Variovorax paradoxus: one gene and its partner. The protein of the gene in region 1 interacts with the protein of each later gene in a pairwise test. Links are inferred from orthologs where the notes say so. Each region holds a gene or a part of one and is shown on either strand. Other genes may lie near its edges.

Evidence for each region. The genes of interacting proteins can lie anywhere in the genome.
Region 2: the proteins of groL (region 1) and aceE interact in binary tests that used the Escherichia coli proteins (3 or more experiments, as listed by UniProt). The link is inferred for Variovorax paradoxus from one-to-one orthologs.

The regions. Positions count from the first base shown.
Region 1 is NZ_CP091716.1:1,833,296-1,836,894, reverse strand. What follows is about bases 730-3,599. They hold groL (chaperonin GroEL), read left to right. Parts: upstream 730-1,273; coding sequence 1,274-2,926; downstream 2,927-3,599. Other genes in these bases: xylB (xylulokinase), read right to left, coding at 3,076-3,599; L3V85_RS08585 (co-chaperone GroES), read left to right, coding at 954-1,244. Also shown: L3V85_RS08595 (FecR domain-containing protein), read right to left, coding at 1-190; L3V85_RS08590 (sigma-70 family RNA polymerase sigma factor), read right to left, coding at 190-699.
Region 2 is NZ_CP091716.1:4,567,397-4,571,066, forward strand. The notes cover bases 365-3,670. They hold aceE (pyruvate dehydrogenase (acetyl-transferring), homodimeric type), read right to left. Parts: upstream 3,280-3,670; coding sequence 565-3,279; downstream 365-564. Other genes in these bases: aceF (dihydrolipoyllysine-residue acetyltransferase), read right to left, coding at 365-513; L3V85_RS21210 (PAS domain-containing sensor histidine kinase), read left to right, coding at 3,499-3,670. In the rest of the region: more of aceF, read right to left, coding at 1-364. UniProt on the Escherichia coli protein: Component of the pyruvate dehydrogenase (PDH) complex, that catalyzes the overall conversion of pyruvate to acetyl-CoA and CO(2).

The sequences.
Region 1 (3,599 bases):
AACGCTGCCACGCGCGCTGATGGTCAGGGTGGGCGCGATGCCAGCGGCGCCAGTTCTCGCGGTCGGCCTCGCTGGCATCGCCGGAGCACAGCCGGGCATACCAGGCGATGGCCTCCTTGCGGACCTCGGATTCGCTGCGCGAGGGCGTGCCGATGTCGTCGGGCGCCAGTTCGATGCCGGACTTCATCATCAGGGCGCGAGCAGGTAGCAATGCTCGAGCGCCTTGAGCATGTAGTTGTTGACCGTGCGCACCGACACGCCCAGGCGGGCAGCAATTTCGGCGTAGGTCAGGCCGTCGAGCTGCGAAAGCATGAAAGCCTGGCGCACCGGCGGCTTCATGCCGTCGAGCATGGTGTCGATGGCCACCAGGGCTTCGAGCACGATGGCCCGTGCCTCGAGCGACGGCAACTGGGGTTCGGGCAACGCGGCCAGGGTGTCGAGGTAGGCGCGCTCCAGCGCCCGGCGCCGGTGGAAATCGACCACCAGCCCGTGTGCGATGGTCGCCAGGTAGGCGCGCGGTTCAGCCGCGGCGACGGGCTCCGTCTTGCTCAGCAGCCGCACGAAGGTGTCGTGCGCCAGGTCGGCGGCGTTGTGCGAGCAGCCCAATTTCTTGCGCAGCCAGGCGTGCAGCCATCCGTGATGGTTGCTGTAGAGCGTTTGCACCTCGTGCTGGGGTAACGCGAACTCGCCGGCCGGCATGGATGGAATTTCCGCGCAGCCGCTGGTGCCGCGCAAGGTCACTAATAAGAATGGTTCTCAATTGTATGCTTTTGCAGGATGCCATCCAAGCCGCCCTTGCCGACCCAGACCTTGAAACGTCATCGATTGCCCTTATGATTAGCACTCGCTGCTGACGAGTGCTAACAGCCCTCGCTTCCAGTCGATGGGCTGCCGGCCTCCGGTCCGGCACCCGACCACAAACCCGTTTCTTATCCATACATCCAGGAGATGCAATGAAACTTCGTCCTTTGGCCGATCGCGTGATCGTCAAGCGTGTTGACAGCGAAACCAAGACTGCCTCCGGCATCGTCATCCCCGACGCAGCCGCTGAAAAGCCCGATCAGGGCGAAGTCCTGGCCGTGGGCCCGGGCAAGCGCAACGACAAGGGCGAACTGGCTGCTCTGACCGTCAAGGTCGGCGACCGCGTCCTGTTCGGCAAGTACAGCGGCCAGACCGTCAAGGTCGGCGGCGACGAACTGCTGGTCATGAAGGAAGACGACCTGTTCGCGGTCGTCGAGAAGTAATTCAAACATCCCATTCGGAGTAATAAAACATGGCAGCAAAAGACGTAGTCTTCGGCGGTGAAGCCCGCGCACGCATGGTCGAAGGCGTGAACATCCTGGCCAACGCAGTCAAGGTCACCCTGGGCCCCAAGGGTCGCAACGTGGTGCTCGAGCGCTCGTTCGGCGCCCCCACCGTCACCAAGGACGGTGTGTCGGTCGCCAAGGAAATCGAACTCAAGGACAAGCTGCAGAACATGGGCGCCCAGCTCGTGAAGGAAGTGGCCTCCAAGACCAGCGACAACGCTGGTGACGGCACCACGACCGCTACCGTGCTGGCTCAAGCCATCGTTCGCGAAGGCTTCAAGTACGTGGCCGCAGGCATCAACCCGATGGACCTGAAGCGCGGCATCGACAAGGCCGTGACGGCCCTGGTCGAAGAGCTGAAGAAGGCTTCGAAGCCCACCACCACGTCGAAGGAAATCGCTCAAGTCGGCTCGATCTCGGCCAACAGCGACGAAACCATCGGCAAGCTCATCGCCGACGCGATGGACAAGGTCGGCAAGGAAGGCGTGATCACTGTCGAAGACGGCAAGTCGCTGGAAAGCGAACTGGACGTCGTCGAAGGCATGCAATTCGACCGCGGCTACCTGTCGCCCTACTTCATCAACAACCCCGAGAAGCAATCGGCGCTGCTCGACAACCCCTTCGTGCTGCTGTTCGACAAGAAGATCAGCAACATCCGTGACCTGCTCCCCACGCTGGAACAAGTCGCCAAGGCTGGCCGTCCCCTGCTGATCATTGCCGAAGAAGTCGAGGGCGAAGCCCTGGCTACGCTGGTCGTGAACACGATCCGCGGCATCCTGAAGGTCGTGGCCGTCAAGGCTCCTGGCTTCGGCGACCGTCGCAAGGCCATGCTGGAAGACATCGCCATCCTGACGGGCGGCAAGGTCATCGCTGAAGAAGTGGGCCTGACGCTCGAGAAGGTGACGCTGGCCGACCTGGGCCAGGCCAAGCGCATCGAAGTGGGCAAGGAAAACACCATCATCATCGACGGCGCCGGCGCTGCTGCCGACATCGAAGCCCGCGTGAAGCAAGTGCGCGTGCAGATCGAAGAAGCCACGAGCGACTACGACCGTGAAAAGCTGCAAGAGCGCGTGGCCAAGCTGGCCGGCGGTGTTGCCGTGATCAAGGTTGGCGCCGCCACCGAAGTCGAAATGAAGGAAAAGAAGGCTCGCGTCGAAGACGCCCTGCACGCTACCCGTGCTGCGGTGGAAGAAGGCGTCGTGGCTGGCGGCGGCGTGGCTCTGCTGCGTGCCAAGCAAGCCGTGGGCGACCGCGTCAAGGGCGACAACGCCGACCAGGACGCCGGCATCAAGCTGGTGCTGAAGGCCATCGAAGCTCCCCTGCGCGAAATCGTGAACAACGCCGGCGGCGAAGCCTCGGTGGTGGTGAACGCGGTTCTGGCCGGCAAGGGCAACTACGGCTTCAATGCCGCCAACGACACGTACGGCGACATGCTCGAGCTGGGCATCCTGGACCCGACGAAGGTCACCCGCACCGCACTGCAGAACGCCGCTTCGGTGTCCTCGCTGCTGCTGACGACCGAAGCCATGGTGGCTGACGCTCCGAAGGACGACGCTCCTGCCGGCGGCGGCATGCCCGACATGGGTGGCATGGGCGGCATGGGCGGCATGGGCATGTAATTTCGCTCGCCCCCAGGCTGCGCGGCACTTCGTGTCCGCTACGCCTACCCCCTACCGGGGGCAACACCTGCGGCCCGGCAGAGCCGGTTCCGCGGTGTTTCGCGAAACAAAAAACCCGTCTTGCGACGGGTTTTTTTATGGGCGCTTGGTTAGTGGAACTGGTCTCGCAACGCCGTGTAGAGCGCCTGGAATCGCGTGTGCCGCGCCTGATGCGAAGCAGCGGCTTCCGTCGACGGCATCAGCTGCTGCTTCACTGGCGGCAACGTGCACACTTCGGCGACATCCCCCCCATCGGCCAGCCACGCCAGCCGCGCCGCGCCCAGCGCCCCGCCCGTCTCGCTGCCCGCATAGAGCGTGAGCGTCACGCCGAAGATGTCAGCCAGCAACTGTCCCCACCACACGCTGCGCGCGCCGCCACCCACCAGCGCCACTTCGCGCAGCGGCATGTCGGCCGGCAGCCGCAGGGTGTCAAAGCCGTCTCGCAGGCCGAAGCTCACACCCTCGACCACGGCATAGGCGATCTCGGCCGGCCCGTGCGCATGCGTCAGCCCGAACAGCACGCCCTGCGCATTCGGGTTGTTGTGCGGCGAGCGTTCGCCCGAAAGGTACGGCAGAAAGAGCGGGCAGCGCTCGCGCTGCGCCAACGGCACCGACGCCGCCGCTTCGAGCAGCG
Region 2 (3,670 bases), 2.7 Mb from region 1 along the record:
GACGCCGGCCGCCGACGACGGGATTTCCATCGAGGCCTTGTCCGACTCGACCGTAATGAGCGACTGCTCGGCCTTGACCGTATCGCCGACCTTCACGAGCAGTTCGATGACCGCGACGTCCTTGAAATCGCCGATGTCGGGCACCTTGACCTCGACCGGACCCGACGCCGCGGGAGCGGCGGCAGGAGCCGGCGCGGCCGCTGCAGGCGCGGGCGCAGGTGCTGCCGCGGCGGGAGCCGCGGCTGGGGCGGGCGCCGGTGCAGCCGCACCCGCTCCTTCGGCCTCGAGCACGAGCACCACCGAGCCCTCCTTCACCTTGCCGCCGACCTCGACCTTCAGCTCCTTGACCACACCGGCCGTGGACGACGGGATTTCCATCGATGCCTTGTCCGATTCCACCGTGATGAGCGACTGCTCGGCCTTGACCGTGTCGCCCACCTTCACAAGCACCTCGATCACCGCGACTTCATCGAAATCGCCGATGTCCGGCACCTTGACTTCCACTGCTGCCATATCGTTTGTCTCCCGCCGTGAGGCGCCGTTTCGTTCGTTGATTGTTGAGGGTCAGGCGTAGAGCGGGTTGACCTTGTCGACATTGATGCCGTACTTCTTGATCGCTTCCACCACCTTGGCCACCGGCACGGTGCCATCTTCGCTCAGCGCCTTGAGCGCGGCCACCACGATGTAGTGGCGGTTGATTTCGAAGTGCTCGCGCAGCTTGTTGCGGAAATCGCTGCGGCCGAAACCGTCGGTGCCCAAGACCTTGTAGGTGCGGCCCTTCGGGATGAAGGGGCGGATCTGCTCGGCGTAGGCCTTCATGTAGTCGGTCGATGCCACCACCGGGCCGGTGGTCGCGCCGAGCTGCTCGGCCACGAAGGGCACGCGCGGCGTCTGGTCGGGGTGCAGCAGGTTCCAGCGGTCGGCGTCCTGGCCGTCGCGGGTCAGCTCGTTGAAGCTCGGGCAGCTCCACACGGAAGCCGACACGCCCCAGTCCTTCTCGAGCAGCTCCTGCGCGGCAAAGCTCTCGCGCAGGATGGTGCCGCTGCCCAGCAGTTGCACCGTGGGTGCCTTGGCCTTGAGCGCGGGGCCCTGCTTCGACAGGTACATGCCCTTGATGATCTGCTCTTCGGTGCCGGGCTGCAGGCCTGGCATCGCGTAGTTCTCGTTCAGCAGGGTGATGTAGTAGTAGACGTTGTCCTGCTTCTCGACCATGCGCTTGAGGCCGTGGTGCAGGATGACGCCGACTTCATGCGCGAAGGTCGGGTCGTAGCTCACGCAGTTCGGGATGGTGTTGGCCAGGATGTGGCTGTGACCGTCTTCGTGCTGCAGGCCTTCGCCGTTCAGCGTGGTACGGCCGGAAGTGCCACCCAGCAGGAAGCCGCGGGCCTGCATGTCGCCGGCCGCCCAGGCCAGGTCACCGATGCGCTGGAAGCCGAACATCGAGTAGTACACGTAGAACGGCACCATGATGCGGTTGTTCGTGCTGTACGAGGTGGCGGCAGCGATCCAGCTGGACATGCCGCCGGCTTCGTTGATGCCTTCCTGCAGGATCTGGCCGGCCTTGTCTTCCTTGTAGTACATGACCTGGTCCTTGTCGACCGGGGTGTACTGCTGACCGTGCGGGTTGTAGATGCCGATCTGGCGGAACAGGCCTTCCATGCCGAAGGTGCGGGCCTCGTCCACCAGGATGGGCACGACGCGCGGGCCGAGCGCCTTGTCGCGCAGCAACTGCGTGAGGAAGCGCACGTAGGCTTGCGTGGTCGAGATCTCGCGGCCCTCGGCCGTGGGCTCCATCACCGCCTTGAAGGTATCGAGCGACGGCACGGTGAAGCTCTCCTCGGCCTTGACGCGGCGGTGCGGCAGGTAGCCGCCCAGGGCCTTGCGGCGCTCGTGGAGGTAGCGCATTTCCGGCGTGTCGTCGGCCGGCTTGTAGAACGGCAACTCGGCGATCTGGCTGTCGGGAATCGGGATGTTGAAGCGGTCGCGGAAGGCCTTGATGTCTTCGTCGCCGAGCTTCTTGGTCTGGTGGACCGTGTTCTTGCCTTCGCCGATCTTGCCCATGCCGAAGCCCTTGACGGTCTTGACGAGCAGCACGGTGGGCTGGCCCTTGTGGTTCTGGGCCGAATGGAAGGCGGCGTACACCTTCTGCGAGTCATGGCCGCCGCGCTGCAGGTTCCAGACCTCGTCGTCGGTCATGTGCTCGACCATCTTCAGCGTGCGCGGGTCGCGGCCGAAGAAGTTCTTGCGAACGTAGGCGCCGTCGTTGGCCTTGAACGACTGGTAGTCGCCGTCGTTGCACTCCATCATGATCTTGCGCAGCGCGCCGTCATGGTCCTTCTCGAGCAGGGCGTCCCAGCCCTTGCCCCAGATCAGCTTGACGACGTTCCAGTTGGCGCCGCGGAACTCGCCTTCGAGCTCCTGGATGATCTTGCCGTTGCCGCGCACCGGGCCGTCCAGGCGCTGCAGGTTGCAGTTGATGACGAAGATCAGGTTGTCGAGGTTCTCGCGCGCCGCCAGGCCGATGGCGCCCAGCGATTCGACTTCGTCCATTTCACCGTCGCCGCAGAACACCCAGACCTTGCGGTTCTCGGTGTTGGCAATGCCGCGTGCATGCAGGTACTTGAGGAAGCGCGCCTGGTAGATGGCCATCAGCGGGCCCAGGCCCATCGAGACGGTGGGGAACTGCCAGAACTCGGGCATCAGCTTGGGATGCGGATAGCTCGACAGGCCCTTGCCGTCCACTTCCTGGCGGAAGTTCAGCAGCTGTTCTTCGGAGAGGCGGCCTTCGAGGTAGGCGCGAGCGTAGATGCCGGGGGAGACGTGACCCTGGATGTAGAGCAGGTCGCCGCCGTGGTTTTCACTCTCGGCATGCCAGAAATGGTTGAAGCCGGCGCCGAACATGCTGGCCAGCGAGGCGAAGGAGCCGATGTGGCCGCCGAGGTCACCGCCTTCGGCCGGGTGATGGCGGTTGGCCTTGACCACCATCGCCATCGCGTTCCAGCGCATGTAGGCGCGCAGGCGCTGTTCGATTTCCAGGTTGCCGGGGCTGCGGGCTTCCTGGGAGGGTTCGATGGTGTTGACGTAGCCCGTGTTGGCCGAGAACGGCATGTCGACCGTGTTCTGGCGGGCATGTTCGAGCAGTTGCTCGAGAAGGAAGTGGGCCCGCTCGGGACCCTCGCTCTGGATGACGGAAGACAGTGCATCCATCCATTCACGGGTCTCCTGGGCGTCCGCGTCATTCGCGGCCGAGCCGAACAGGTTCTCGGGATTTGCCGACATGCTTGTCTCTCCTTTTAGGGCTGTGGCGGTAATTTAGTGCGCTATGCACTCAGCGCGGCGGAGTTTCTCATAGAAATATCTGAATTTCAAATAGTGCTTGATGATTTCTCAATGTGATATTTTGATGAATTTCGACAGTTTAAATATGGCCATTCGAGAGCCCATGCCACTGTCGCCTTGCAGTCGTTGCCGAAGGGGGCCATCACCTAAACTCGGACCATGCCTCTTTCTTCTCCGCTGGCGGTTGCCCGCAGTGCCGTGAACGCCTCGCCCCTCTCGTGGTGGCGCAGGTGGTGGCGCAAGCAGACGCCGGTGCTGCAGGACGCCGTGGCCATGCTCGCGCCGATGGCGGCCGTGCTGCTCTTCCTCGCGGCCATCGTGTCGGCCTTCT